2 regions of the Paraburkholderia caledonica genome follow, and region 1 is predicted to be linked to the other one. Evidence: riboswitches for the same ligand, from Rfam matches in the RefSeq annotation. Region 1 holds a riboswitch; the other holds the start of a gene.

Region 1 (15,703 bases):
CGCGCCGATTTGCGCGACCCATGCGCCGCGATCGTTCTGCTTCGCACTGACGACGATCTGCACGCCGCGATGCGTCACGCGCAGGGTGCCGTCGCTTTGCGTCTCGATGTCCGTGCTCCGGGAACCGGTGCCATCCATGCGTGCCTCCGAGTGTGTGTGCCAGCCTTGTTCGAGCTGCACGGTATCGCCAAATGTGCTGCTCAGTATGTCTATGCAGCAACGCATGTGCCGCGCGATGGCACGACCGTTGCTCGCCCGTATTCGGCAGACTCAAGTCCAGACCCAAGACCCTTCGAGTATTGACGTGAAAAGCACCACAGGCGAGGTTCTCATAGGCATTTCCGGCTGGCGCTATAAAGGATGGCGCGGCACCTTCTATCCCGAAGGGCTGAAACAGGCCACCGAATTGCGGTACGCGTCAGGACTGATGCAGACGATCGAGATCAATGGCACGCACTACAGCCTGCAATCGCTCGACAGTTGGCAGCACTGGTACGACGAAACCCCGCCGGGTTTTGTTTTCAGCGTGAAAGGCGCGCGTTATCTGACTCATCTTTTGCGGTTTCGCGACGAAACGGCAACCGTCGCGTGCGCGAATTTTTTCGCGCAAGGACTGCTCGCGCTGAAAGACAAGCTCGGGCCGATACTGTGGCAATTTCCGCCCTCGTTGCGTTTCGATCCGCAGCACATGGAGCGTTTCCTGACGCTGTTGCCTCGCGACACGGAAGCGGCGCTGTCGCTCGCGCAGCAGCACGATCAGCGTGTCAAGACGCCGTACCTGGAAATCGACCGCAAGCGCAAACTGCGTCATGCGGTGGAAGTGCGTCATGAGAGCTTCGTCGACCCTGCGTTCATCAAGCTGCTTCGCCGTCATAAGGTCGCGCTCGTCGTGTCGGATTCGACCGAAGCATGGCCGCAGTTCGAAGACCTGAGCGCGGGTTTCGTCTATATCCGGCTGCATGGCACCGAAACCAAATATTCGGGCGAATACTCGGATGCATCGCTTGAACGGTGGGCGCGGAGAATCGAGTCGTGGAGCCGCGGCACTCAGCCCGCCGATGCCCGCCTCGCCGCACCGGATCTGCAGCCGCCACGCGCGGCAACGCGCGACGTGTACTGCTATTTCGACAACGACGCGAAGACGAATGCGCCCTTCGACGCGCAACGGTTGATGGAGCGCCTGGGCCTGCACGCACACCAGGGCGACGGAATGAAGGCCGCGTGACGGGCGGCGTCGTCAGGGCGACATGGCGCGGCCAGACCCTGCCGGCGCCCGTCTACCTGTGCCGCTGCGAGAGTTTCCTCGCGTCCTGTAGCGCGGCGACAATCGCCGCATAGGCGCGGTGTCGCGTCTCGGGATCGGGCGCACGCAGTGCAAACGACGGGTGATACGTTGCGATCACCAAACGGCCGCCATGTTCGATCACTTTGCCGATCGCATCCTGCAAGCGCGATTTGGGATCTTCGAGCACGGCCCTCAACGCGGTCGCGCCCAACGCGACAATCACGTGAGCGCCCACGCTCTCCAGTTCCCGATCGAGCCAGTAACGGCATGCGTCCACTTCGCGTTGCGCCGGCGTTTTGTGCATGCGGCGCTTGCCGCGAGGCGTCCACTTGAAATGCTTGACCGCATTGGTGACATAGACTTCTTTCCTGCCGACGCCGGCCTCAACGAGCGCGTCATCGAGTAATGCGCCGGCGGGTCCGACGAAGGGCAAGCCTTGCAGATCTTCCTTATCGCCGGGCTGTTCGCCGACCATCATGATCGGCGCGCGGCGCGGGCCGGCGCCGGGCACGCCTTGCGTGGCGTTGGCCCAAAGCGGACAGCGGCGGCAATCGTCGAGCGTCGCCGGCTGCTGGTCGGGATCGACTTCGGGCTGCGCCGATGTTTCGTCCTCGGCTGCCGGCGTGCGTCGGGTTGTTCGATTGGTCGTGACCATGGTTCAATGCATCGCGCTTGTATGCTGCTGACACGGTGGCGAAGCAAACCGCATTCCGGTCGTGGTGGAGCACTGCGGGAGCACTGCGCCGAGGGCAGGCGCGCAATGTGCTTGGAGTTAGTCCCGCTGATCGCATGGCGGCGGTAGCGTTTCTGCACACCCGCCCGCCGTGTCAGGCGATGCCAGCGGCTCATCGGCGCGCACGGTAAATTCTGCAACGCAGACGACCGGCGCCATCGGCCGAAAATTACAAGGAGAAATGATGACTCTGCTTATCTACCTCGTCGGATGGATCATTTTTATTGGCGGCGTCGCGTGGGGCTTGACGGCGCTGCATGTCGCGCAGCACGTGATCGCGATCGTGGCCGTGATTCTTCTCGGTATCGCCGTGATCACCGGCGCGACGCGAGCGCGGAATCGGGATCGGTCGTAGCGGTTTGAGCCGGCCCGCTCGCGCGGGCCGCGAGTGCGCGGGCGAGCCGGCGTGCTCGAATCGCCAGCCATCCCCACTGCGAGTTGACGATCTGCGTGGTCCATGCCGTCGACGCTTCGCCGCGCGCCCAATAGGCCTTGAAGCGCTCCGCGCCGACGCCGAAGTCAAGATCGCAGCCGTTGTTGAACGCCCACTTCACGCATTCTTCGACCGCGATCAGACCGGGACAGCATTTGCCATAGTAGGGATCGTAGCCGGCAAAAATCGCGCTTGCCCAAGGATTGCCGAGACTCACGATAATGCCCGCCACCGGTGCCTCGTTCAGCGTGACGACGATCAGGCGCGCCATCGAAGGCACGTCGGGCGAATAAATCAGCTTGCCTAGAAAGCGCTCGAACTCCGGCGAGTCGAGCCACACACTGCGTTTGCCGACGCGGTCGCTCCAACTACGCTTGCAGTTGAACATCCATTCGATGATCGACGCGGTCTCGCCCTCGTCGGCCGGATCGACGACGCGCACGGCCACGGTGCCTTCTTTCGACAGACGCTTGACGAAGCCGCCCGGTCGTTTTCCGAATAGCGTGCCAAGCGACCGGCAATACTCGTCCCACGTGCCCTGCCCGCGCAATCGCGCAGCCGACGCCTGGTGAGGCTCGCAGAACAGCACCCGGCGTTCGCGCGACACGAGCTTGTGAAGATCGAGCGTCTCGCGAACATACGGCATGTGAATGAAGTCCGCGCCACAGCACCGGCGCGCCATGTTCCATGCGCCTTCGATCAACGCCGGGGCCGATGCGTCATCCGTAACCAGCACGCTCGTGTAGTCGCCGCCTTCGGGTCCGAGCGGCACGAGGTACGTCCATAACGCACGCTTGACTGTTTCGAGCGGCCAGATCATGACAAGCTGCCCGTCTTCGCGGCAGACGATGCATTTGAGCATGCGTCCGTGCGGCTTCGACACATGCTGCCATGCGAGCCAGCAGTAACTGAACGATTGATAGTAGTAGCCTTGCGCGCGCGTCCACAGCGCGTCCCATTCTGGCTGCAGCGCGCGGAATTGCGCTTCGTCGGTGATGATGTCGTAGCGCCGAGTACGATGCGTGGTCTCGTTCATGCGGTCTCACAGAGTGCAGGATACGGTTGGCGCTTTTGCACCCGTGTTGCTGAGCGCTGTACGGACCGGGCGCAAGCGGCCGCCCGGGTTCAAGCAGGTATGGCGGGTATCGCTGGTATTGCGAGCATGCACCGCACGCCTCACAGCGTGTGTGCGGGGCCGCACGCTGCGTGGGTCGTGAGTGCGCCGCGAGCATGGGACTACGCGGACCATCAGGACCAGTACGGACCATACGGGCCATGCAGCAGGAATGCGACCGAGCCATTTCTCTCCCGCTGCTAAGAATCGGCCAAATGCTTCGTTGCTCGCGGCGCGTGTCATGCCGTACCGTTGACGGATTGCGCATTGCGCGCCTCACTACGGAGAATCCATGTCCGCGCCCACATCGCATGCCGACCCGGCCTCTGCGGCCGGCATTGCCGACGCCGCCCAGCTTTTCGACGACAACGCGCTGACCCGCCGTTTCGCGCCTGTCTTCGCACGCATCGCGCAAGGCGCGGTGCACCGCGAACGCCATCGCGAGCTAGCCTACGAACCCGTGCAATGGCTGCGTGAAGCCGGCTATACGAAGCTGCGCGTGCCCAAACAATATGGGGGCGAAGGCGTGTCGTTGAGCGAATTTCTCGCGCTCGTCACACGCCTTGGCGAAGCCGACTCGAACCTGCCGCAGATTTTGCGCGTGCACGGCGGCTTCATCGAATCGCTGCTGGAATATGGCGACGACGCGCTATGCGACCGCTGGCTCACCCGCGTCGCGCAAGGGCAGATAATCGGCGGCGCAGTGGCCGAGCGCACGGCCGGCACGAACAACAGTGTGCGGTTGACGCAATCCGCCGGCGCGTGGCATCTGGACGGAGAGAAGTACTACACCACGGGCACGCTATACGCGGATTGGGTGGACGTGACCGCGTACGACGGACAAAGCGACGTGCGCGTGCTGGTCGCCGCCGACACGCCGGGCCTCGAGCGTATCGACGACTGGGACGGTTTTGGCCAGCGTCTGACGGGCAGCGGCACCGCACGCTTCAATCATGTACCTGTCACGCGAGAAAACGTGTACCGGCGTTACGACGCGTCGGCGCCGCGGCGCAACAGTGTGCTCACCTCGTACTACCAGGCCCTGCACGTCGCGAATCTGGCTGGCATCAGCCGGGCCGCGCTGCGCGATGCAGTGGCCTTTACGCAGGCTAAGACGAGAACCTTCGGTATCCCAGGTGAATCGAGTCCACGCGACAATCCGCTCGTGCATCGCGTGGTCGGCCGGCTTGCGAGCCTCGCCTATTCGACGCAAAGCGTTAGTGCGTCGCTCGCGCGGGCCATCGACGAAGTATTGGTCGCGCGACAGGAAGGACGCACCACCGAAGACACCTACATTCGCCTCGACATTCAGACCTTTCAGGCGCAGCAGATCGCGATCGAGCAAACCTTGCAGGCCGCCACGCTGCTGTTCGAAGTAGGCGGCGCATCCGCGACCAGTGAAACGCGGCGCTTCGACCGCTACTGGCGCAATGCGCGAGTGCTCGCGTCGCACAACCCGGCGATCATTCGCGAGGCCGCCATCGGCGACTTCTACCTGAATGGCAAAGCGCACAACGAGCGCTTCGCCGTTGCCCGGCCGACAGCCGTGGCCGCATGACCGGCAGCGCGCCAGGCCGCGCTTTCATGTGGCACAGTAGCGTCAGTGCATGCGCGCGGCGCGCGGCACGCAACTGCCCTGACGAGCCCCATGAAGAATCTGCCAGCCTATGAGCCGCCAGTCGATGAACAGCAACTGTTGCTGAAATGGATCCGGCGAGCGCGCGAATCGCAAATGAGCCACTACGACATGGCCGATCTGTTGTCCGCACGTGATCGTAAGCTGGGCTGGCTCGTTACCGTGCTGGCTGCGTTCGTGGGCACGGCGGTGTTTGCATCGCTGAACACGAACGCGGTCTCACTGGAGATCAGGATTCTGGTCGGCCTCGTGAGCGTGATCGCCGCGGTGTCGTCGGCGTTGCAGACGTATATGCGTTATGCGGAGCGCGCAGAAAAACATCGCGCCGCAGGCGCGCGTTATGGCGCGGTGCGGCGGCGGCTCGAATCGGTTTTTGCGGGCGACGCCGACGCGCGCGACGGCCACTATCTGACCGCGATTCGCGACGAACTCGACCGGCTTGCACAAGACTCGCCCAATGTGCCGCCGCGCAACTTCTACCGTACTCAGCGAGCGTTATCCGCAGATCCGCGGCGCGGCGCCGAAACCTGAGCGGCCGGCGTCAGGCGTCGAGATCGTTCGCGTCGATGCCTAGCTCGGCTGCCATGCGCCGTACCACTCCCTGAAGACGGTTGACCTGATCGGCAAGCCGTTTCTGCTCGGCCTTCACCGCTTCGAACGTGGACAGCGGCACGGTTTCGTCCTCGCCGCCGCCCGACTGCGCGAACTCGCTCAGGTTCACTTCGCCGCATAGCAGATGCATCCATCTGTTTTCGCGCTCGCCAGGCGTGCGAGGCAGTTTGACAACACGCGGCGGATCGTTCGCGGCGAGTTCGTCGAGAAACGCCTCGACCGACGAGATATCGGCAAAGCCATGCAAGCGCGCGCTGTTCAGGCGCAACTCCGCCGCCGTCTGCGGGCCGCGAAGCAACAATGTGGTCAGCAACGCGGCGGACTGGCTCGGCAGACCGAGCACGCGATTCATGTTGTGCTCGAAGCGCGGCACACGGCTGCTACTGCCTTCCATCACGAGGCTTAGCCGTTTCAGACCGTCGAGCGCCGTTAGTACTTCTGCCTCGGTCGCGTTCATGACAGGCGAGCGGCCGGTCTTCTGATTGCAGCCCAATGTCAGCGCATTGAGCGAGAGCGGATAACTGTCGGGCACCGTGTGCTGTTTTTCGACGAGCACGCCAAGCACGCGCCCCTCGAGCAGGGTCAATGCGCGGATGGCAGGACGGGACGGAGCGTCGGGAGTCGAGTTCATTTGATGTAGCGGCATGTGCCGGTGTGGTCGTGGATAACACGCCTTACCATCGCTCTGCGAGGCGGCACTTTTCTCCTGGTGGGCACTATGATAAACGGCCCGCGCCTTGACGACGTATGAATCGCCGCGACGGACTGCGGCGCGTAAGCGGGCGCTGGGCACGAGGCCTGCTTTCTCATCGTCTTTCTCGACACGGAGTGTTTAATGCCAATGCGTTCACAGTCGGTCCTGCGCGTGAGCGCTATCTCGCTCGCGGTGGGTGCCGTTTGCCTGCTCGGCGCCTGTGCGCTAAACCCAGGCGGCAAGAGCGGCAATGCGAGCGTGCCCGAGCCCGCCAAGCCGGTCGACCTCGGGCGCTATCTGGGCCGCTGGTACGAACTGGCACGCTACGAAAACCGCTTCGAAAAAGGCTGCGAGGCGGTGACCGCCGACTACGCCGCGCGTGAAGACGGCCTGATCGACGTGACCAACAGTTGCCGCAAGGGTGGCGTTGAAGGCCCGCTCGACGCCTCGAAGGGGCGCGCCAAGGTGGTAGCCGGATCGAACAACGCGAAGCTGAAGGTGTCGTTCTTCGGCCCATTCTTCGTCGGCAATTACTGGGTGCTGGATCACGCCGACGACTACAGCTGGTCGATCGTCGGCGAACCGAGCGGACGCTACCTGTGGATTCTGACGCGTGAAGCGAAACCGGTCGCCAGTGTGAAAGACATGTTGATCGAGCGAGTGCGTGCGCTTGGCTACGACACGTCGATGTTGCGCATCACGCAGCATACGTAACGCGCCAGAAAACACTTGCCGGAAGAAATTTTGCCCGGTATCGTCGTGGCGTTCTGCAAAGCAGCGCGGGAGAGATCGTCTGAAGCCAGGGCGACGCCGACGGAGCAACCGCCCCGGAAACTCTCAGGCAAAAGGACCGCGCAGCAGGAACATCTGGAGAGCGGCGCCGCGCGCGCCCACCGAAGGGGATTCCCGCGCACATACAGCGCTTTCGCGCAGCGCGGGAAGAAACTCTCAGGTACATGGACAGATGGGGCATCGGCACCGGTTTCGTACGAAATCGAACCCGGTGATGCTCAACTACTCTGGACCATGTCATGTCACGAATCGCCATTATCGGCGCCGGCATTACCGGCGTCACGACCGCGCACGCCCTCGCCCAATGCGGCCACCACGTCACCGTGTTCGAACGTCACCGCTATGCAGCGATGGAAACCTCGTTCGCCAACGGAGGCCAGCTGTCCGCCAGCAATGCAGAAGTGTGGAATAGCATGGCCACTGTTCTGAAAGGCCTGCGCTGGATGTTCATGCGCGACGCCCCGCTGCTGCTCAATCCCGTGCCCACGTGGCACAAGTATTCGTGGATGGGCGAATTCCTGCGGCAGATTCCCCACTACCGCGCTAACACCGTCGAAACGGTGCGGCTTGCCATCGCCGCGCGCGAGCATCTGTTTTCGATCGCCGAACAGGAGGGTATCGACTTCGATCTTGAACGGCGCGGCATTCTGCACGTCTACAAGACGCGCAAGGAGTTCGACGCGGCGGCCAAGGTGAATGACCTGCTGCGCGAAGGCGGACTCGAGCGCAGCGCGGTGACGGCGAGCGAAGTGCAGCGCATCGAGCCCACGCTGCACGGCGATTTTTACGGCGGCTTTTTCACGCCGTCCGATTCGACAGGCGACATCCACAAGTTCACGCGCGGTCTCGCCGATGCATGCGTTCGCCACGGCGTGCAGTTTCATTACGATGCGGAAATCATGTCGATCGAGCAACCCGCCGAAGGTCGCTTCTCGCTCACTGCCCACCTCGAAGGCGAGACGCAGCGCTTCGGGTTCGAGCGGATCGTCGTGTGCGCCGGCGTAAAAAGCCGTGATTTTGCGGCGATGCTCGGCGATCACGTGAACGTGTATCCGGTCAAAGGCTATTCGATCACCGTTTGTCTCGACGATGCAACGAGCAGGCAGCGTGCACCGTGGGTCAGCCTGCTCGACGACAGCGCGAAGATCGTGACAAGCCGGCTCGGCGCCGACCGTTTTCGCGTCGCGGGCACGGCGGAGATCAACGGCTTCAATCGCGATATCCGCTCCGCCCGGATTGCTCCGCTAGTAGACTGGACGCGGCGGCATTTCCCCGAGGTATCGACCGCGCGCGTCATTCCGTGGGCTGGCTTGCGGCCGATGCTGCCGAGCATGCTGCCCAAGGTCGGGCGCGGAAAACGGCGCGGCGTGTTCTACAACACGGGGCACGGCCATCTGGGCTGGACGCTGTCGGCCGCAACGGCACAGGCGGTGGCGCGCGCGATTGAGTAGCGTGCCGCCACGAAGACGCGGCATCTGCTAGTGTTGTGCAATCCGAGTCTTGACCTTGAAAACCATGGCTCATTCGGGCTTTCCCAATCCGGACAGCGCCGTCCCCGACGGCGCGGACGGCGCGCGTCTGAGCGACGAGCAGATTGGCGAAGAGGCGACGCGGCGGCTCGCATGGGACGCCGCGGTTCCTGAACGTACGATCACGGTGGAAGTCAGCAACGGGCGCATCGTGCTCAACGGCGAACTCGAACACAACGCCCAGCGAATCGCGGCGCTCGAAGACGTGACGCGCCTGTTCGGCGTCGCGGGTGTATGCGATCGACTGGTCGTGAAGCACCCGTGAGCAGACCAAGATCCAACCGGCTCAACCTCGATCGGCACGCAGCAACGCGCGGCAATGCCTCGCGATCTGCTTCTCTTCTTCGGTATGAAGCACCCTCACCTTGCCCGAGGCGTCGCCTTCATGAAGGCCGAGAAACGACAGCCCTTCGCAGATCCGTTTGCGCATCTGCACGCTGTGTTCGCCGATGCCGCCGGTGAACACCAGCAGATCGATGCCGCCCAGCAAAGCCGCATATCCGCCAATGGTTTTGCGCACCGCGGTCGCGAACGCGTCGAGCGCCAGTGACGCATGCGGGTCGCCCGCCGCCGCGCGTTGTTCGAGCGCCTGCATGTCGCTCTCGCCATCGGCGTAACCGGCCAGGCCGCTGTGCCGGTTCAGCAGCGTTTCCAGCCCGTTTGCGTCTAGCTTCTCCACCCGCATCAGATATAACAGCACGCCCGGGTCGAGGTCGCCGCAACGCGTTCCCATTGGCACGCCGCCGGTCGGCGTCATGCCCATCGACGTATCGACCGAGCGGCCGTCGCGCAATGCGCACACGCTCGAACCGTTCCCGAGATGCGCGCACACCACCCGCGCGGGCAACGTGGCGCCAAGCTGGGCGACGAGCGATTCATACGACAGCCCGTGAAATCCGTAGCGAATCACGCCGGCTTCCGAATAGCGCCGCGGTAACGCGAGTTGCGCGGCACGCGGAGGCAGCGTCGCATGAAAAGCGGTGTCGAAGCAGGCGAAGTGCTGCGCGCCGCCGAAAATCTTCTGCGCTTCATCGATCAGATCGAGCGCGGGCGGAATATGCAGCGGCGCGAAATGCACTGCATCCTGCAAGCGGCGGCGGACCTCCGGCGTCAGCCGCTGATGCGAGCGTAAGTGCGGGCCGCCGTGCACCACACGGTGGCCCACCGCCGTCGGTTGCTCATGATGTTGCTGGGCGAGCACGGTGGAAAGCTTTTGCAATGCGTCGGTTTGCGACTCCAGCACATGCTCCTCCTGGACGAGCACGCGCCCGTCGGGAGCCGCGATCCGCAAGCGGCCGTCGCGGCGGCCGATGCCTTGTGCGCTGCCTTCGAGCAGCAGCGATTCGTCGTCGCCGGAATGTTCGAACAACCCGAACTTCAGCGACGACGATCCGCTGTTCAGCACGAGAATGGTATGCGGCGAAGCGCCGTCCTGAGTGGTCATAACGGGCCTCGCTCAGCTTTTCCACGTCCAGTTGCGGATTTCTTCCTTGTCGATGCCCTCGGCATGCGCGTAATTCAGATGCTCGATAATCTGGCCGCGCAACCATTCCTTCGCATGGTCGCCGACACCGCGCAGCTTCGGCACGCGGTCGATCACGTCGATAGCCAGCGAAAAACGGTCCACCTGATTGATGATCGCGAGTTCGAGTGGCGTGTTGATGTTGCCCTTCTCGTGATAACCGTGCACATGCAGGTTCTCGTGGTTCGTCCGGTTGTAGGTCAGCTTGTGAACCAGCGACGCGTACGAATGGAAATTGAAGATCACCGGCTTGCTCGTCGTGAACAGCGAATCGAAGTCGCGGTTCGTCAGCCCATGCGGATGCGCATGCTCGGGCATCAGCCGGAACAGATCGACCACGTTGACGAAACGGATTTTCAGATCGGGGAAACGCTCCTTGAGAATCTCCACGGCGGCGAGCGCTTCCATCGTCGCGATGTCGCCCGCGCAGCCGATCACCACATCCGGCTCGGCACCCTGATCGGTCGACGCCCAGTCCCAGATGCCGATGCCCTTCGTGCAATGCGTAACGGCTGCATCCATGTCGAGATACTGCAGGTGCGGCTGCTTGTCGGCCACGATCACGTTCACGTAGTCGCGCGAACGCAGGCAGTGATCGGCCACGCTCAGCAGGCAGTTCGCGTCGGGCGGCAGGTAGATTCGCACCACGTCCGGGCTCTTGTTCGTCACCACGTCGAGAAAACCGGGGTCCTGATGCGTAAAACCGTTGTGATCCTGGCGCCATACGAGCGACGTGATCAGCAGGTTGATCGACGGCACCGGCTGACGCCAAGCCAACTCGCGCTTCGCTTTTTCCAGCCACTTCGCGTGCTGGTTGAACATCGAATCGATCACGTGCACGAAGGCTTCATAAGTGGCGAAGAGTCCATGCCGCCCTGTCAGCACGTAACCTTCGAACCAGCCTTCCAGCGTGTGTTCGCTGAGCATCTCCATCACGCGGCCGTCCGCCGACAGCGCGCCGCCGTCCGCGTCGCCGGGGTCGCCCGCCGCGAGCCACGTCTTGCCCGATGCTTCGTAGATGGCAGTCAGCTTGTTGCTTGCGGTTTCATCCGGCCCGAACACGCGGAAGTTCGTCATGTTGTTGCGCATGACATCGCGCAGAAACTCGCCCAGCACCTGAGTCGGCGACGTGTATGCGGACGCGGGCTTTTTCACGTCGACCGCATAGTCGCGAAACGCGGGCATATCGAGCGTCTTGCATAGCGCGCCGCCGTTCGCATGCGGATTGGCGCTGATGCGGCGCGCGCCCTTCGGCGCGAGTTCGCGCAATTCTTCGACGAGGCGGCCGGAAGCGTCGAACAGCGCTTCAGGCTGATAACTGCGCAGCCAGGCTTCCACCAGTTTGAGGCTCTTGCTGTTCGTCACGGGATCGGCAATCGGCACCTGATGCGCGCGCCATGAGCCTTCCACCTTGTGGCCGTCGACTTCCTTGGGACCGGTCCAGCCTTTCGGCGAGCGCAGCACGATCATCGGCCAGCGCGGCCGCGTCGGGTCGTTGTTATCGCGTGCATGTTGCTGGATCGCGCGGATTTCGCCGACGCACTGTTCGAGCGTGGCTGCCATCTGCTGATGCATGACCTCGGGATTGTCGCCTTCGACGAAATACGGCTTGTGTCCGTATCCGGTAAGCAGCGCTTCAAGTTCTTCGCGTGGAATCCGCGCGAGCACGGTCGGGTTCGCAATCTTGTAGCCATTCAGATGCAGAACCGGCAGCACAGCGCCGTCGCGGATCGGATTGAGGAACTTGTTCGAATGCCACGACGTGGCGAGCGGACCGGTTTCGGCCTCGCCGTCGCCGACCATTACCGCGACGATCAGGTTCGGGTTATCGAACGCGGCGCCGTAACCGTGCGACAGGCTGTAGCCCAGTTCGCCGCCTTCATGGATAGACCCGGGCGTTTCGGGCGTGCAATGCGAGCCGATGCCGCCCGGAAACGAAAACTGACGAAAAAAGCGCCGCATTCCGGCTTCGTCTTCACTGCGGTCCGGATAAATCTCCGAATAGTGTCCTTCCAGATAACAATTGGCGAGCGTGGCAGGCGCGCCATGGCCTGGACCCGAGATGAAGATCACATTCAGGTCGAGCTTCTTGATCAACCGGTTCAGATGCACGAGCAGAAAGCTCTGCCCAGGGTCTGAGCCCCAGTGTCCGAGCAAACGATTCTTGATGTGCTCGGGCTTCAGCGGCTCGCGCAGCAACGGGTTGTCGCGCAAATAGATCATGCCGGCGGACAGATAGTTGCACGCGCGCCAGTAGCGATCCATGTTGCGCAGCGTATCGGGGTCTAGCGTTTGCGGCGGGGTGGGACGGGAGGTTGTCTCAGCCATGGCGTCACTCCTCGTAAGGACTGTCAGGCAGGTTGACGGAGGTTGCGAAGCTTCGCGGATGAGCGTCATGCGTTTGACATGACAGCCGCGTGGTGCGTAGAGCGCTAATGGAGGATAGTTTGCCGTTGCGCGCCGGTCGCCAGCGGTGTGACCGGATGCACGCATCATCGTTCGGAACTCTTTGCGAAAGCTTGATGCTGGTCAAGACTCGCCGTCGCCGCGCATCGCGCTGCAAGTCTTACGCCAGCATTGCTGCAGGTATTGCGCGAAACGCTTAAGCTGTGGACCGCGACGACCACATCTCGTTGTTCCCGTCACACTGCAGTGTCGTCTGTTCGCTTATTCGTTCTTAACCATACACATTGATCATGCCGACACCCAACCGTTTTAAAGCGCCGCTCGTTCTTCTTGTCACACTTGTGCTGCTGTGCGCGGGCGTGGCCGTTCTGGTTGGCGTGTTCGGCTTGCTGGTCAAACTTTTCGGCGCCGTTTAGCAACGCGCGGCGCCTGCACAATCTGTGTATGCTGCCGATGTTCATGCGCCGAGGCGCGCGGCTTTATTGCAAGGAGATTTCATTGACTAACCCAGCCGACCCGTCCCCTCCTTCCCCGCAACCCATCGACCCGCAGTTGCTCGAAGTCGCGCAGCAGGTGTTCGATCTTGCCCGTGCCGGCGACGCCGCGATGCTCGCAGCGGTGATCGAAAAAGGCGTGCCGCCGAATCTGCGCAATGACAAAGGCGACAGTCTGTTGATGCTCGCGAGCTATCACGGACATGTCGATGCCGTGCGCACGCTGCTCGAACGCGGCGCAGATCCCGACCTGCGCAACAATAACGGGCAGACCCCTCTCGCAGGCGCAGCTTTCAAGGGCTTCGACGCTGTGGTCGAAACCCTGCTCGCGCACGGCGCCGACGTCGAAGGTGCATCGCCCGACGGACGCACTGCACTGATGGTGGCCGCGATGTTCAACCGCACGGCGATCATGGACATGCTGATCGCGCACGGAGCAAACCCCAACGCACGCGACGCCAGCGGAACGAGCGCACTCGATGCGGCCGGCAGAATGGGCGCCGCGGATGCGCAAGCCAGGTTGAAAGCGCAAGACTCGTGATGCACGCGATGCTCGATCGGCGACGCATTACGGCATGCGCGGTGCGCCGCGCGCGATCGCTGTCCAGATAACGGACAGCGCATTCGCAACGCTTAGGTCTTCCCGGCCAGCAGCGATTCCACATCGAGTTGCGCGAGATCGCCGATCCGCTCGATAGTCACATCCGCGGGCGGATTGCTCGATATCTCCTTGGGGTCAAAAGCGTAATGCCCCTGGCGCGGGAACACCGTGGTCAATCTGCTGCCCCAGACTTTCTTCATTGCCGTAAGAATGCGCAACTTGTCGTCGACCATTACGTAGTGGCGCGCCGGGTAGCATTCCATCACCTGATCGAGCATCAGCTCTTTGTGGATGTAGATCAGCACGCGGCCCTCCACCTCTTCCCACAAGCCGGAACGTGCAACCTTGCGCGGCTGGAACACCACGTCGCCATCCGACAGAATCACCGTGGGCCCGCGTTTCGCGACGTGCTGCAACGCATCCAGCGCGCCTGGATAGAGCCGGTTGGCGAACGGATAGTCGATCAGGAACGACGACATCAGCAAGAGCCGTGTGTCTCTTGGATGCTCGGTGCGGTAACGCTGCAACGCGCCAAGATAGTCCGCGTAGCCGAGCTCGCCGCGCAATTGCTCGAAAATCTCCCAATAGCGGCTACTGTTCTCAGTGCCGAACTCGCGCATCATGTGGGCGCGCAAATCCGATAGCACGTGGTCGTTGTCGAGCAAGGTGTTGTCGCAGTCGAACAGGAATACGACGTCGTGCGGCGCGCTTTCAGTGGGTTGTGTGGCTTGCATGTGCGGCTCCATGAGATCGGCTGTGCTGTGAGCCGGAGGATCGGGACGATCAGCCCTGCTGGCTGCCCGACGGCGCAGGCGGTTTTTCGGCGTGACCGCCGAAGTCGTGGCGCATGGCCGACAACACGCGGTTTGCAAAGTCCGCTTCGCCGCGCGAACTGAAACGCCCGAAGAGCGCCGCGCTCAACACCGGCGCGGGCACGCCCTCGTCGACGGCCGCCGCCATCGTCCAGCGTCCTTCGCCCGAATCGGATACGCGTCCTGCGTAGTTCTTCAGATCGGCGTCGCCAACCAGCGAACCGGCGATCAGGTCGAGCAGCCACGAGCCGATCACGCTCCCCCGCCGCCACACTTCGGCGATATCGGCCAGGTTCAGATCGTACTGATAAAGCTCCGGACGCCGCAGCGGCGAAGTCTCGGCATCTGCGTCGCGAGCGTGTTTACCGGCGTCGGCGTGACGCAGAATATTGAGGCCCTCGGCATAGGCGGCCATCAAGCCGTATTCAATGCCGTTATGAACCATCTTGACGAAGTGCCCCGCGCCTATCGGGCCGCAATGCAGAAAGCCCTGCTCGGCCGTGCTGCTGCCCTCGGTGCGTCCCGGCGTGGCAGGCGCGGCCGCTGCGCCTGGCGCAAGCGTCGAGAAAATCGGCTCCAGCCGTTGAACGACCTCCGCTTCGCCGCCGATCATCAGGCAGTAGCCGCGCTCGCGTCCGGCGACGCCGCCACTGGTGCCGACGTCCACATAGTGCAGTTTGCGCTCGGCCAGCTGGGCGCCCCGGCGAATGTCGTCGTGGTAATAGGAATTGCCGCCGTCGATCACGATGTCGCCCGGTTCCAGCAACGGCAGGAGTTTGTCGAGCGTGCCGTCGACTACGGCGGCGGGCACCATCAGCCAGACCGCACGCGGCTTCTCGAGTTTCGCCACGAGATCTTCGAGCGACGATGCGCCCAACACGCCTTCCTGCCCGAGCCGCTCGACGGCAGCGGGCTGCACGTCGTAGGCGATGCATTGTTGACCGCCCTTGGTCAGCCGCCGCACCATGTCGGCGCCCATACGTCCCAATCCAATCATGCCTAGCTGCATTTCACCGCTCCCGAAAGTGCTTCGTGACGCT
Region 2 (15,703 bases), on a different contig from region 1:
CGTCGTCGCCCACCGCCGTGAATGCCGCGCGCGGGCCAGCCAGTTGCTTGAGCAATTCATACTGGCAGGCGTTGGTGTCCTGATACTCGTCGATCAGCAGATAACGCAGCTTGTTTTGCCAGCGGTCGCGCACCTGCTCGTTGCTCGCGAAGAGTTCGGCCGGCAGGCGGATCAGATCGTCGAAATCGACCGCCTGGTACGCGTGCAGCGTCGCTACATAGTTGCGATAGACGATCGCCGCCTGGTGCTCGTCTTCATTCGCGGCGATCGCGATCGCCTGTTCGGGCATGATGAGCCCGTTCTTCCACAGCGAAATGATCGACTGGATCTTGCGGATAAAGCCCTTGTCCGTCGAGCCAACCTGCTCCTGGATCATGCCGAAGCAGTCGTCGGAATCCATGATCGAGAATTGCGGCTTGAGGCCGACGTGTTCCGCTTCCTGCCGCAGAATCTGCACGCCGAGCGAGTGAAACGTGCACACCGTCAACTGATTGACGGGCACTTTGCGGCCTTCCTTGCCGGGCGTGGTCAGCGTCTTGCCTTCGAGCAGTTTTCCCACGCGCTCGCGCATTTCCGCCGCGGCTTTATTCGTGAACGTGACCGCTGCGATGTGGCGCGGCTCGAAGCCCTTTGCCTCGATCAGGTGCGCGATTTTCTGCGTGATCACGCGCGTCTTGCCGCTCCCTGCACCGGCGAGTACGAGACACGGCCCGTCAAGGTAACGGACCGCTTCATTTTGAGCGGGATTCAGGCCTGCGGACATCGTCTGTGGATGGGGTAGTGCGGGTTGAAAAGCGGCTGTTCAGACGGAGCACTCGAACACGCCGTTTGATAGCGGCGCTTGAGGCGCCGCAGCGCAGTATTGCCGGTCGCGAAGCCGGCGCATGCCGCGCGGCGCGCGCTCAGGGAATGCATGCCACGCGTTGCGAGGCTCGCCCGGCGCGCCTCGGTTGGCGCGAGAGGAGCGATGTTAACACGGATGAAATCGGCGGATAGATTCGCTCGACGAATCCCGCGGATCAACCGGCGGCCACCGCTTTGGGGAAAATGGCAGAGCTTCGGCACCTGGCCTGCCGGCGCAATCCCGGTCCCGGCCATGCCACAATGACGGCGTTGCGCGCCGCCGCCGCGGTGGCAAAGCGGCGCGCCGTTTTTGCAGGAAGACACGCATGTCCGCATCGCTGAAAATTGGATTGATGGGTTACGGATTCGCAGGCGCGACGTTTCATGCGCCGGTGATCGAGCACTGCGGCCGCGCCAGCGTCGCCGCCATCGCGACCGGCAGACCCGAGACCGCGCTCGCCGACTATCCGCACGCGAAAGTGGTGGCCGATCTCGACGCGTTGCTCGCGCTCCCGGAGATCGACTGCGTGGTTATCGCCACGCCGAACGACACGCACTTCGATCTCGCGCGCCGTACGCTCGAAGCAGGCAAGCATGTGGTAGTCGACAAGCCGGTTACGCTGAGCGCCGCCGACGCTCGCACGCTCGCCAACATTGCACTCGCGCGGGGCAAGCTGTTCGTGCCGTTCCACAACCGTCGCTGGGACGGCGATTTCATGACCGTTCGCGATCTGCTCGCAAGCGGCGAGTTGGGACGCCTCACGCACTATGAATCGCATTTCGACCGGTTCCGGCCCGAAGTGCGTCAGCGTTGGCGCGAGGAAGCGTCGCGCGGCGGCGGGCTGCTGTTCGATCTCGGACCGCACCTGATCGACCAGGCTCTGGCGTTGTTCGGCGCGCCGCAGACCGTGTCCGCGACCGTTCGCACACATCGCGATGACGCGAGCGCGCCTGACTACGTGCATATCCAGTTGGGCTACGGCGGGTTCGAAGTCGTGTTGCACGCCAGCGCGCTGACGGCGATCGTCGCGCCGAGGTTCGCCATTCACGGCACGCGCGGCAGTTACGTGAAGTACGGTCTCGACACGCAGGAAGACCAGTTGAAAGCCGGCTTGCGTCCGGGCGACGAGGGCTTCGCGGCGGGCAATGCCGCCGGCACGTTGCGCGTGCTGGAGGGGGACCGCGAAGTGGAGCGCGAATTGCCGACGCGCAATGGCGACTATGCGGGCTTCTACATCGCGCTCGCCGAGGCGATCCAGCACGGCGTGAAATTTCCGGTGAGCCCGCAAGATGCCGTCGACGTGATGACCATCATCGAACTGGCGGCGCGCAGTTCCGACGAAGGCGTCCGCCTGCCGTTCCAGCGGGTTCGTTGAACGGCGGTACAGGCTATTCAGGTGTTGCCGGCGCGGCGCAAAGTGCCGCGCCGGCAATGCTGACAAAGCGGAAAGCAATATAACGTTACAAAAGAGCGGGCCGTCCGGGTCAGCGCTCGTCTGCCGTGATCCGTTGCTACGCCTGTAGCACCGCAAAACCACAACGACTTCACGGAGAGTTCATGTCACGTCCCATCCGCGCCCTCGCCGCATGCGCATTACTGAGTTCGCTCGCCGCCTGTGTGGTAGCACCGCAGACCGAGCCGGCGCCGCGCCCAAGCCCGCAACAGATCGCCGATAAACGCCTGCATCAGGTCGACGGCCGCATCGACAATCTGAGCCGCCGTATCGACAATCGCGTCAATCAAGGCTATTACCCGCCGCCGCAAGGCGATGCGTTGCATCATCGGCTGGATGTGATCCGGCGCGAGGCGCACGAAATGGCCGGGCAACATGGCGGCGGCTTATCCCCCGACGAACAGCGCGTGCTGAACCAGGAACTGGACGGCGCGGCGCATGCGATCGGAGAGTAAGGACGAATCAGGGCGAACGAGGACGAATGACGGCGAATAAACCGTTCATTTGACAAGCCTCCGGCCCTCGCGTACATTCGCCGCACGCGTCGGGAGAGCGCGCGGGCCGCTGATTTTCGCAGGCCGCGCCGCCGAAGGGGCACACCCGCAAACTCTCAGGCAAAAGGACCGAACGCGTCGAAAGACCGGCCGCCACGTAACACACGCAACATCAAGGCGCCGTTTTTCGCACTCTGGAGAGCGGCAGTAGCCGTCTGCATCGCAATGTCGTGCAGATCCGGCAAGCTGCCCACCGAAGGGGCGCGCGTTCCGCCGTGACGAATCAACGTCGCCGCGGCAGCGCAATCTCTCAGGTATCGAGGACAGAGGGGCCATGCAGAACCACGCTCGCAGCCAGCAGGCCGCGAGGCGCGGCTCTGCATGGCCTTTTTTGTTTCGCGAGACGCCCGAGGCCCCATGACCGAACTCAAACACACTCCGCTCAACGCCACCCATCGCGCGCTCAACGCTCGCATGGTCGATTTCGGCGGCTGGGACATGCCCGTCAACTACGGCTCGCAGATCGACGAACACCGCGCGGTGCGTACCGACGCCGGCATGTTCGACGTCTCGCACATGTGCGTCATCGACTTCACCGGGGAACGCGTGCGCGGGTTCTTCGAGCATGCGCTCGCCAACAACGTCGCGAAGCTGCAAACGCCTGGGCGCGCGCTGTACTCGTGCCTGCTGAACGCGGACGGCGGCGTCATCGACGACCTGATCGTCTATTACTTCGGCGAAGATCATTTCCGCGTGGTGGTCAACGCGGGCACCGCCGACAAAGACATCGCGTGGTTCAAGCAGCTCAACGAAGGCGGCTTCGGTCTGACCATCACGCCGCGCCGCGATCTCGCGATCGTCGCCGTGCAAGGTCCGAACGCGCGTGAGAAGGTTTGGCAAACCGTACCGGCCATCCGCTCTGCCACCGAAACACTCAAGCCCTTTAACGCCGCGCGCGTCGAATCGACACCGTTCGGCGAATTGACCGTTGCACGCACCGGGTACACCGGCGAAGACGGCTTCGAGATCATCGTCCCGGCCGATCACGTCGTCGCGTTGTGGAACGCGCTGCAAGCACAGGGCGTGCGCCCGGCGGGTCTCGGCGCGCGCGACACGCTGCGTCTCGAAGCCGGCATGAACCTGTATGGCCAGGATATGGACGACAACATCTCGCCGCTCGACGCCGGCCTCGCGTGGACCGTCGACCTGACTTCCGCGCGCGACTTCGTCGGCAGGAGTCGGCTGGAATCGGACGGCTCGCGCGCAGCGTTCGTCGGTCTGATCCTGCTGAAGGAGAACGGCAAGGCCGCAGGCGTGCTGCGCGCGCATCAGAAGGTCGTCACGCCGCACGGCGAAGGCGAAATCACCAGCGGCACCTTCTCCCCGACCATGCAGGAATCCATCGCCTTCGCGCGGGTGCCGAAAGGCGTGCAACCGGGCGACACGGTTCATGTTCAGATTCGTGACAAATCCGTGCCCGCAAGCGTGGTAAAACTGCCGTTCGTGCGCAATGGCAAAGTACTCGCAGTGAGTTGAACCATTGTTAGCAGCCGGCGCGTGCGTCCTTTTCCCAGTTTTTAGTCCATATCGAATCACACCGCATAGGAGCATCCGATGAGCATCCCGGCCGATCTGAAATACACCGAATCGCACGAGTGGGTCCGCACCGAGGCGGACGGCACGCTGACGGTCGGCATCACCGACCACGCGCAGGAAGCGCTCGGCGACATCGTCTTCTTCGAAGTACAGGAACTGGGCAAGACCGTCACGGCCGGCGATACCGTCGCCGTGATCGAATCGGTCAAAGCCGCTTCGGACATTTACGCGCCAGTTTCCGGCGAAATCATTGAAGCGAACACCGCCGTTGCCGACACGCCCGATTCGGTCAACAGCGCCCCGTATGAAAGCTGGCTCTTCAAGATCAAGCCGGCCTCGGACGCAGCGCAGGATCGTTTGATCGACGCCGACGCGTACTCGAAGTCGATCGGCGCCTGATTCACTTTTATATAACCCGACAGGTGCGGCGCGTCCCTCGTGAAACACACGGGACCGCGCCCTGAAGAAAATCCCTTTGGGGATGCTCCTCCAAGAGACCTTGCGCACAGCGCCAGGTTTCGAACGGTCCAGCACGGACAGCCGCACCGCCAGGAACACCATGAAGCTCGAACACCCGGATCGTCTGATGAACCGCACTCCTCTCTCGCTCGCCGCGCTCGAAGTGCATGACGCCTTCGCTGAACGGCATATCGGCCCGGATGCGGCCGACCAGGAAGCGATGCTCGAAGCCTTGGGCTTCACGTCGCGCGCCGCGCTGATCGACGCCGTCATTCCAAAGACGATCCGCCGCACCGAACCGCTGCCGCTCGGCCCCTTCGCACAGCCTAAGAGCGAAGCAGAAGCGCTCGCCGCGCTGCGCGAACTCGCGGACAAGAACCAGGTGTTCCGCTCGTACATCGGGCAGGGTTACTACAACGCCCACACGCCGACGGTGATCCTGCGTAACGTGCTCGAGAATCCCGCGTGGTACACGGCGTACACGCCTTATCAGCCGGAAATCTCGCAGGGCCGCCTCGAAGCGCTGCTGAACTTCCAGCAAATGATCGTCGATCTGACAGGTCTCGCGATCTCGAACGCGTCGCTGCTCGACGAAGCCACCGCCGCAGCCGAAGCAATGACGCTGCTGCAACGCGTGGGCAAGCCGAAGTCGAATGTATTCTTCGTCGCCGACGACGTTCTGCCGCAAACCATTGAAGTGGTGAAAACGCGCGCCACGCCGGTCGGCATCGAAGTGAAAGTGGGCCCCGCAGCGGAAGCCGCGAACGCAAATGCATTCGGCGTGCTGCTGCAATATCCGGGCGTGAACGGCGACGTGCGGGACTATCGCGCGCTGACCGAGGCGATCCACGCAGCGGGCGGCCACGTGGTGGTCGCCGCCGACCTGCTCGCGCTGACCGTCCTTACGCCGCCGGGCGAGTGGGGCGCGGACGTGGCCGTCGGCAACACGCAGCGCTTTGGTGTGCCGGTCGGCTTCGGCGGCCCGCATGCGGCCTACCTCGCCGTGCGCGACGAATTCAAGCGCCAGATGCCGGGCCGTCTCGTCGGTGTGACCGTCGACGCGCAAGGCAATCCCGCGCTGCGTCTCGCGCTGCAAACGCGCGAACAGCACATTCGTCGCGAGAAAGCGACGTCGAACGTATGTACGGCGCAAGCGCTGCTCGCGATCATGGCCAGCATGTATGCGGTGTACCACGGCCCGCGCGGTCTCAAGACGATCGCGTTGCGCGTGAACCGCATCGCCGCGTTGCTCGCGGAAGGCGCGAAGCAGCTTGGCTACACGCTCGTCAACGAAACGTTCTTCGATACGCTCACTTTCGACACCGGCGCACGCACGCAAGCGTTGCACGACGCGGCCAAAGCGAAGCGCATCAATCTGCGCCGCGTGAGCGACACGCAAGTCGGTGTGTCGATCGACGAAACGACATCGCGCCGCGATCTCGGCGATCTGCTGGCTGTGTTCGCTCAAGCCGCGGGTGCGAAAGACGCGCCGCAAGTCGACACGCTCGACGCCGCGATCACGGCATCCAGCACGGCCTCGGTGCCGGCTGCGCTCGAACGCACGAGCGCGTATCTCACGCATCACGTATTTAACCGTCATCATTCGGAAACGGAAATGCTGCGCTATCTGCGCAGCTTGTCGGATAAGGATCTCGCGCTCGACCGGTCGATGATCCCGCTCGGTTCGTGCACGATGAAGCTGAACGCGACGTCGGAAATGCTGCCGGTCACGTGGCCCGAGTTCGGCCAGATTCATCCGTTCGCACCGGCTGAGCAAACTGTCGGCTATCGCGAAATGATCGATCAGCTCGAAGAAATGCTGGTCGCCGCAACCGGCTACGCAGCGGTTTCACTGCAACCGAATGCGGGCTCGCAGGGCGAATATGCCGGCCTGTTGATCATCCACGCATATCACGCGTCGCGCGGCGAAGCGCATCGCAACGTCTGCCTGATTCCCGCTTCGGCGCACGGCACGAACCCGGCGTCGGCGCAAATGGCCGGCATGCAGGTCGTGGTCGTCGCGTGCGACGCGCAAGGCAACGTCGATGTCGAAGATCTGAAGAAGAAGGCCGACCAGCACGCCGACAAGCTCGCGGCGATCATGATCACGTATCCGTCCACGCATGGCGTGTTCGAACAGAACGTCCGCGAAATTTGCGAGATCGTGCATGCGCGCGGCGGCCAGGTCTATGTGGACGGCGCGAACATGAACGCGATGGTCGGCTTGACCGCGCCGGGCCAGTTCGGCGGCGACGTCTCGCACCTGAATCTGCACAAGACGTTCTGCATTCCGCACGGCGGCGGCGGACCGGGCGTCGGTCCGGTTGCGGTCGGCGCGCATCTCGCGCCGTTCCTGCCGAACCAGATTTCGTCGGGCTACGAACGCGCGCCCAACGGTATTGGCGCAGTGTCGGGCGCACCTTACGGCTCGGCGTCGATCCTGCCGATCTCGTGGATGTACATCGCGATGATGGGCGCGAAAAACCTCACCGCCGCGACCGAGACCGCGATCCTCAATGCGAACTACGTCGCGAAGAAACTCGCGCCGCACTATCCGGTGCTGTATTCGGGCCCGGGCGGACTCGTCGCGCATGAGTGCATTCTCGATCTGCGTCCGATCAAGGAAACCAGCGGCATCACTGTGGACGACGTCGCGAAGCGCCTCGCCGACTACGGCTTCCATGCGCCCACCATGAGCTTTCCGGTGCCGGGCACGCTGATGGTCGAGCCGACCGAATCGGAATCGAAGGAAGAACTCGACCGGTTCATCGAAGCGATGATCGCGATCCGTAACGAAATTCGCGCTGTGGAAGAAGGCCGCTCGGACCGGGAAGACAATCCGCTGAAGCACGCCCCGCACACGGCTGCAGTCGTCATCGCGGACGAGTGGAAGCATGCGTACGCGCGCGAAACCGCCGCCTATCCGCTGCCCACGCTGATCGCGAAGAAGTACTGGCCGCCGGTCGGCCGCGCGGACAACGTCTATGGCGATCGCAACCTGTTCTGCTCGTGCGTGCCGGTTGCGGATTACGAGTAACACCCGGCCGTCGCCGCGCGCCGCCCGCAGCCCGTAGCGTGCGGTGCGCGGTTCTGTCGCTGGAGGCTGCAAACGGCTAACATCACACACCGAATCAGCCCAACGAGGAGTTTCGCATGGTGCGAAAGGTGCGATTGATGCAAAGCCCGGCCGGGGCAACGCGAGTCCCAACGTGGCGGCACGCATACGCATGCCTGCTTGCCGGCGCAGCCGTGTTGCTGCCGCTTCGCCATGCGCAGGCGGCAATGAATTTTTGCGCAGCGCCCGCCTGGCAAACCAGCGAGCGCACGAATGCCGATCCCGGCGTCAAGGCATTGGTGAGCAATGTGCTCGCGCATCTGAACGACAAGCCTCACGCGCTAGGCAAACTGCACACGGAAGGCACGCTGCCGCATGAGGGCATCTACGATCAGAGCGTCGAAGCCGAGAAGGATCTCGACCTGTTGCGGGACGCGGCGCTCGCATGGCGCGCCACCAGCGACGACCGGTATCTGAAGCTCGTCGACCGTTTGCTGTACGCGTGGGTCACGACCTATCAGCCGAGCTTCAATCCAATCGACGAAACGCACTTCGAAGGGCTGATCCTCGCGTACGACATGACCGCGAGTGCGCTGCCTGTGAAAACGCGTAACGCGTCGATGGCGTTTCTGACGAAGCTCGCGAACGGCTACATCGCCGACATCGACGACCAGCCGCGTCCTTTGAAAGGCACTTACCGGAACAACTGGCAAAGTCACCGGATCAAACTGATAGCCATGGCGGCTTTCACGCTCGACAACCGCAAAATGATCAATGCGGCGCAGCGTCTCTTTGCCGAGCATATTGGCGACAACATCGAGCCGGACGGCTCCACGATCGATTTCAGCGAACGTGACGCGCTGCACTATGTCACTTACGATCTGCAGCCGCTCGTCACCGCCGCGCTCGCCGCCCGCCGCCACAACCGCAACTGGCTGCCGGAGAAGGGCGCGAACGGCGCGTCGCTGCAAGCCGCGCTGAACTGGCTCTCGCCGTACGCGGAGGGCAGCAAGACGCATGAAGAATTCGTGCATTCGAGCGTCGCATTCGACGCAAAACGTCGCGAAGCCGGCTTGCCCGGCTACTCGGGTCAGTGGGACCCGAAGAACGCGACGGAACTGTTTCATCTGGCGGCGCGTCTCGACGGACGCTATACGCCGATTGCGCTGCGGCTCGCGCCGACGCCACCCGCGTGGCTCGCCGTGTGTTTGCCGATGCCGGCGCGCTAAACCAACTTTCATCAGCAGGGAGCAGTAATGGCAGTCAGCGTGTTCGATCTCTTCAAAATCGGCATTGGTCCGTCAAGTTCGCATACGGTCGGGCCGATGCGCGCGGCGCTGATGTTCGCCCAAGGGCTCGAACGCGATGGGCTGCTGCCGAACACCGCGTCGGTGAAAGCGGATCTTTACGGGTCGCTCGGCGCAACAGGCAAAGGGCACGGCACGGATCGCGGCGTAATGCTCGGTCTGATGGGCGACGCACCCGACACGGTCGACCCCGACACGATCGCGCAACGGCTAGAAGCCGTGCGCACCACGCGCAAGCTTGCACTGCTCGGCACGCATGAAGTGCCGTTCGTGCAAAAGGATCACATCTCGTTCTACCGGCAAGCGCTGCCCGAACATCCGAACGGGCTCAAGCTGCGCGCGTTCGACGTGCAAGGCGAGACGCTGCGCGAATCGACGTATTTGTCGGTGGGCGGCGGCTTCGTGGTGACGGCCGGCGCACCGAATACCAAGGTTCTTGCCGCCGTCGACCAATTGCCGCACTCGTTTCGCACCGGCAACGAATTGCTCGCGCTGTGCGGATCGACCGGCAAAAGCATCGCGCAATTGATGTGGGAAAACGAGCGGGTCTGGCACACCGAAGAAGAGACCCGCGCAGGCCTTCTGAAAATCTGGGACGTGATGCAGTCATGCGTGTCGCGAGGCTGCGGCATCAACAATCCGGACGCGGACGGCAACCTGCCCGGCCCGTTTCAGGTGAAGCGCCGCGCGCCGCAGCTGTATCGAGCGCTATCGGGCAACCCCGAGCTTGCGCTGCGCGATCCGCTGTCGATGATCGACTGGATCAATCTCTACGCAATCGCGGTCAACGAAGAAAACGCGGCCGGCGGCCGCGTCGTCACCGCGCCCACCAACGGCGCCGCCGGCATCATTCCCGCGGTGCTCCATTACTACACGCGATTCATGCCCGGCTCGAACCAGCAAGGCGTGATCGACTTCCTGATGACGGCGGCTGCGATCGGCATTCTGTACAAGTTGAACGCGTCGATTTCCGGCGCCGAAGTCGGCTGCCAGGGCGAGGTCGGCGTCGCCTGCTCGATGGCTGCCGGCGCACTCGCCGCCGTGATGGGCGGCACGCCGAAGCAGGTCGAAAACGCGGCGGAAATCGGCATGGAGCACAACCTCGGGCTGACGTGCGATCCGGTCGGCGGCATGGTGCAGATTCCGTGCATCGAGCGCAATGCAATGGCGTCGGTGAAAGCCGTCAACGCGGCGCGCATGGCACTGCGCGGCGACGGCAGTCATTACGTGTCGCTCGATTCGGTCATCAAGACCATGCGCGAAACCGGCGCGGATATGAAGACGAAGTACAAGGAAACGTCGCGCGGCGGTCTGGCGGTGAATATCGTCGAATGTTGATGCTTGACTGCAGGATGTCCGTTGCCGATCGTTGATCGGCAACGCGGCGTGTTGCGAAGTGAACGAGACGCGGGCCCCAGGGTCCGCGTTTTTTGTTTGCACGTTTGCATGTTTGCTAGCCGCGCCCGTTGTGTGAGCGCCCGTTGCGCTGCGCCGTGACACCGGGTGCGCTCCCAGCGTAAGCTGTCGGGGCGCCGGTCGGCCGATCACGCAGTCGATACCGACGCAACCGCACTCATGCACTGTCTGGAGGCCTCATCGCAATGTCGCAGCCGAATGCTCCCGTTTCCGATACTGCCGCCGCTCGAACCACTGGCGCGCGCCTTGTTGTCGACGCTTTGCTCACACACGGTGTCGAACGTGTCTTCTGCGTGCCCGGTGAGAGTTTTCTCGCCGTGCTCGATTCATTGCACGACGAAACGGAGCGCATCCAGACCATTGTCTGCCGTCACGAAGCGGCGGCCGCGAACATGGCGGAAGCGATCGGAAAGCTGACCGGGCGCCCGGGCGTCGCGCTCGTCACGCGAGGCCCGGGTGCGACGCACGCATCGATTGGCGTACACACCGCGTTTCAGGACTCCACGCCGATGATCCTGCTGATCGGTCAGTGCGCGCGCGAGCATCTCGATCGCGAGGCTTTCCAGGAGATCGACTATCGGCGCATGTTCGGTCAGATGGCGAAGTGGGTCGCGCAGATCGACGATCCGAAGCGCATTCCCGAATATCTGAGTCATGCGTTCTACACGGCGACTTCCGGTCGGCCGGGGCCCGTGGTGCTGTCTTTGCCCGAAGACGTGTTGAGCGATGCATGCGGCGCCGTACCGGGCGCGCCGCGATATCAGCGCGTGGCCGCGTCGCCGTCGACCGCGCAGATCGGCAAGCTGCGCGAATTGCTGGAGAGCTCGCAACGGCCAATGGTGATAGCAGGCGGAAGCGGTTGGACGCCCGCGGCCTGCGCGGACTTGCAACGCTTCGTCGAGAACTGGCAATTGCCTGTCGGCCTTGCGTTCCGCTTCCAGGACACGCTCGACAACGAGCATCCGAACTATGCCGGCGATGTGGGACTGGGCATCAATCCGGCGCTGGCCCAGCGTATCCGCGATGCCGACCTGCTGCTCGCGCTGGGTCCTCGCCTCGGCGAAGCCACGACGAACGGTTATACGTTGCTCGACATTCCCAAGACGAAGCAGACACTGGTTCACGTGCACCAAGGCGCGGAAGAGCTGGGGCGGGTGTATGCCGCCGATCTGCCCATCGTCTCCGGCATGCCTGAACTTGCGACAGCGCTCGCAGCGTTGGAACCCTCTGCCCGCACGCTGACGTGGGCGGGCGCGGCGGAAGAAGCGCATCGCGCGTATCTCGAGTGGCGCAAACCTCGGCCGATTCCCGGCGACGTACAAATGGGCGAAGTGATCCAGCAACTTCGCGCGCATCTTCCCGATGACGCAATACTGACCAACGGCGCCGGCAATTACGCGACGTGGTTGCATCGGCACTTTTCGTATCGTCAATACCGCTCTCAACTTGCGCCTACGAGTGGCGCGATGGGCTACGGCGTGCCGGCCGCGATCGCGGCGAAGTCGCTGTATCCGCAACGCGCGGTGGTCGCGCTGGCGGGCGACGGCTGCTTCATGATGGCCGCGCAGGAACTCGCGACGGCGATGCAATACGACCTGCATGTGCTGTTCATCGTCGTGAACAACGGTCACTTCGGCACGATCCGCATGCATCAGGAGCGGCACTATCCGAATCGCGTACACGGCACCCGGCTCACGAATCCGGACTTCGCGGCATTCGCGCGATCGTTCGGCGCGCACGGCGAAACCGTTGAACGCACCGAAGATTTTCTGCCGGCGTTACAGCGTTCATTGGAGGCGAAATGCGCGGCGGTGATAGAGATCCGTATGCCGCAGGAGGCGAGCACGCCCGGCGCGACTTTGGAGCAGATTCGGGAGCAGGGGAGGAAGCTGCGCGGGGAGTAAGCGCAACGGTACGAGGGAAAAGCGCCTTCTTCGACAACCCATAAAAAAAACCCCGCCGAAGCGGGGTCTTCAAGATCGGATCGATCTGCAAAGAAAGGCTTACTTGCCGCCAACGCTTTGCAGGGTCGTCCACTTGCCGTCGACAACCTTGTACAGCGTGATGCCGCCGTTCTTCAGATCGCCCTTGGCGTCGTACGAGAGGTTCGACGACGTCACAGCCGGCATCGACGTCTTGGCGAGCACCGGCAGGTACTTGGCCGGGTCCGTCGAGTTCGCCTTCTTCATTGCTGCGAACATGGCCATTGCGCCGTCGTAAGCGTACGGCGAGTACGTTTGCACGTCTTCGTTGAAGCGCTTCTTGTACTTGGCGACGTAGTCCTTGCCGCCCGGCATTTCTTCCAGCGGCAGGCCGGCGAGCGATGCCACCGTGCCGTTCGCTGCGTCACCCGCGATCTGGATGAACGTCGGCGTGTGAACCATTTCGCCGCCCATCAGCGGCGCCTTGATGCCGAGCGCCTTCATCTGCTTGACCATGGGTGCTGCTTGCGAATCCGCGCCACCGTAATAGATCAGGTCCGGATTGGCTGCCTTCAGCTTGGTCAGGATCGACTTGAAGTCCACGGCCTTGTCGTTCGTGTATTCACGATCGACGATCGTGCCGCCCGCTGCCTTCGCCGCCTTCTCGAACTGATCCGCGAGACCCTGGCCATAAGCCGTGCGGTCGTCGACGATCACGATCTTCTTCACGCCAAGCGTCTTGACCGCGAACGTGCCCGCGACCGAACCTTGCTGCGTGTCGGACGTCATCATGCGGAACGTGGTCTTGAAACCTTGTTGCGTGTATTCAGGCGCCGTTGCCATTGCGATTTCGGGAATGCCAGCGTTCGCGTAGATGCGCGAAGCCGGGATCGTGGTGCCCGAGTTGAAGTGGCCGAGCATGCCCTTGATGCCGTCGTCCACCAGCTTCTGCGCGACGGTGGTGCCGGTGCGCGGGTCAGCCTGGTCGTCTGCCGAGTCGAGCACGAAGCGAACCGGCTTGCCGCCGATCACCGGCTTCGTTGCGTTGATGTCTTCCACAGCCAGCGTGATGCCGTTCTGGAAATCTTTGCCGTAGTGCGCCTGCGCGCCCGTCATCGGACCGGCGAAACCGATCTTTACGTCGTCCGTAGATTGAGCGTTGGCCGTCCCCGCCAGCGACATCGCCGCAACCAGTGCTGCGCCTGCCAGCTGTGTCATCTTGTGTTGCATATCTTCTCCTTGGTACCAGGTGTGGATGGAGCGGCTTTCGGGATCGCCGTTACCGCTTCCGTTCTAATGACCGCCCCCAATCCTGGCGCATCGCGCCAGGCCCCCCGAGGGGGCGCAAGAAAACTTGGGGCGGCCCGGCGTTTTCTTGCCAGTAATCGATGAGGTTCGCTCAACCGATCGTCATCAAATTCGCATTACCACCGGCAGCTGCCGTATTCACGCTGACCGAGCGCTCCGTCAACAGACGTTCGAGCGCGTAGTCTTCGTCGCCGCTCTCCAGCGCACGCGACGCGACGCCTTGCACCGACACAATCGGTCCGGGACGCTTCGCGACTTCCTTCACGAGCGTCAGCAATTCGTCGCTGTCGCCTTCGAACAAAACAGCGTCGAACGGCGTCTCCGCGTTCTTGCGCACGCTCGCATAAGACTTCAGCGATGCGGGCAACTGCGTCACCAATTGTTCCCCAGCCGCGCCTTCGAACAACGCTCGATTTCCCGTAGCCAGCACGGCGGCAAACTGCGCGCGCGCACCGCTCGCGGTCGATGCGATACACAACACCGTGCCGCGCGCACCCAGCGTGTAAGTGTTGCGCTCGCCAGTCGGCCCCGACAACACCGCGGTCGCGCCAGCCGGCATATGTGACAGATAACCGTCGCAACGCGCAGCAAGTTGCGGCTCGCGCTCGGCAATCAGCCAATCGCGCAACGCCGTCAACGCGGCGGACGGATTGTCGCCTTTTTCGGCTGCTTGCGGTACATCTACGATCAGCGCCTGCGCAAGCGACTTCGGCAAGCCTGCAGGACGTGTCGCGAGCAGACGCTGCAGATACAACGCGCCGCCGGCCTTCGGCCCCGTACCCGACAACCCTTCGCCGCCGAACGGCTGCACGCCGACCACCGCGCCGATCACGTTGCGATTCACGTAGATGTTGCCGACATGCGCGCGGCTGATCACGTGAGCAATGGTTTCGTCGATGCGCGTATGGATACCGAGCGTCAGGCCATAACCCGTCGTGCGGATCTGCTCGAGCAACTGGTCAAGCTGACTGCGACGGTAACGCACCACATGCAGCACGGGCCCGAACACTTCGCGCTTCAATTCGTCGATGCTGTCGAGCTCGATCAGCGTCGGCGGCACGAACGTGCCTTGCGCGCAGCCCTCCGGCATCGGCAGTTGCTCGACCTTGCGGCCCTTCTCACGCATTGCCGCGATATGCGCGTCGATGCCGCGCTTCGCGTCAACGTCGATCACCGGGCCGACGTCGGTCGACAGGCGATCCGGATTGCCCACCGTCAGTTCGCGCATCGCCCCCGTCAGCATTTCGAGCGTGCGGTCCGCAACGTCGTCCTGCAAACAGAGAACGCGCAGCGCCGAACAACGTTGACCGGCCGAATCGAACGACGATTGCATCACGTCCGCCACCACCTGTTCTGCGAGCGCCGACGAATCGACGATCATCGCGTTCTGACCACCTGTTTCGGCGATCAGCGGAATCGGTTTGCCTTCCGGGTCGAGACGGCCCGACAGCGTCTTGTTGATGAGACGCGCGACTTCGGTCGAACCGGTGAACATCACCGCACGCGTGCGCGGGTCGGCGACGAGCGCAGCACCGACGGTTTCGCCATCGCCCGGCAGCAATTGCACGGCACCGGCAGGCACGCCGGCTTCGCGCAGAATGCGCACGGCCTGGGCGGCGATCAGCGGCGTTTGCTCAGCCGGCTTCGCGAGCACGGTGTTGCCGGCTGCGAGCGCGGCGGCCACCTGGCCCATGAAAATCGCGAGCGGGAAATTCCACGGGCTGATACACACGACAGGTCCAAGCGGACGATGCGTGTCGTTCGAAAATTCGCTGCGAATCTGAGTCGAGTAGTAGCGCAGGAAGTCGATCGCTTCGCGAATTTCCGACACCGCGTTCGCGAGCGATTT

What was found. A riboswitch is a leader RNA that binds a small molecule or an ion and turns the genes downstream of it on or off. The one in region 1 is predicted to bind glycine.
Region 2: linked by a shared signal. The riboswitch ahead of gcvT (glycine cleavage system aminomethyltransferase GcvT) and the one ahead of H281_RS0114410 (D-amino acid dehydrogenase) in region 1 are both predicted to bind glycine.

The regions. Positions count from the first base shown of each region.
Region 1 covers NZ_KB911037.1:373,784-389,486, forward strand. The annotation lists gene H281_RS0114365 (DUF6566 family protein) at 1-138, opposite strand, end outside; gene H281_RS0114370 (DUF72 domain-containing protein) at 305-1,225, shown strand; gene H281_RS0114375 (UdgX family uracil-DNA binding protein) at 1,278-1,940, opposite strand; gene H281_RS36835 (hypothetical protein) at 2,203-2,373, shown strand; gene H281_RS0114385 (GNAT family N-acetyltransferase) at 2,333-3,487, opposite strand; gene H281_RS0114390 (acyl-CoA dehydrogenase family protein) at 3,858-5,123, shown strand; gene H281_RS0114395 (SLATT domain-containing protein) at 5,214-5,732, shown strand; gene H281_RS0114400 (YceH family protein) at 5,743-6,444, opposite strand; gene H281_RS0114405 (lipocalin family protein) at 6,649-7,221, shown strand; glycine riboswitch at 7,278-7,370, shown strand; gene H281_RS0114410 (D-amino acid dehydrogenase) at 7,539-8,750, shown strand; gene H281_RS0114415 (BON domain-containing protein) at 8,815-9,093, shown strand; gene H281_RS0114420 (acetate/propionate family kinase) at 9,115-10,272, opposite strand; gene H281_RS0114425 (phosphoketolase family protein) at 10,285-12,678, opposite strand; gene H281_RS0114435 (ankyrin repeat domain-containing protein) at 13,255-13,791, shown strand; gene H281_RS0114440 (HAD family hydrolase) at 13,884-14,585, opposite strand; gene gnd (phosphogluconate dehydrogenase (NAD(+)-dependent, decarboxylating)) at 14,635-15,672, opposite strand.
Region 2 covers NZ_KB911036.1:572,979-588,681, reverse strand. The annotation lists gene H281_RS0112500 (UvrD-helicase domain-containing protein) at 1-763, opposite strand, end outside; gene H281_RS0112490 (oxidoreductase) at 1,170-2,219, shown strand; gene H281_RS0112485 (hypothetical protein) at 2,402-2,752, shown strand; glycine riboswitch at 2,834-2,933, shown strand; glycine riboswitch at 2,976-3,128, shown strand; gene gcvT (glycine cleavage system aminomethyltransferase GcvT) at 3,209-4,327, shown strand; gene gcvH (glycine cleavage system protein GcvH) at 4,406-4,786, shown strand; gene gcvP (aminomethyl-transferring glycine dehydrogenase) at 4,947-7,883, shown strand; gene H281_RS0112460 (alginate lyase family protein) at 8,000-9,130, shown strand; gene H281_RS0112455 (L-serine ammonia-lyase) at 9,158-10,546, shown strand; gene H281_RS0112450 (thiamine pyrophosphate-binding protein) at 10,810-12,528, shown strand; gene H281_RS0112445 (branched-chain amino acid ABC transporter substrate-binding protein) at 12,628-13,776, opposite strand; gene putA (trifunctional transcriptional regulator/proline dehydrogenase/L-glutamate gamma-semialdehyde dehydrogenase) at 13,946-15,703, opposite strand, start outside.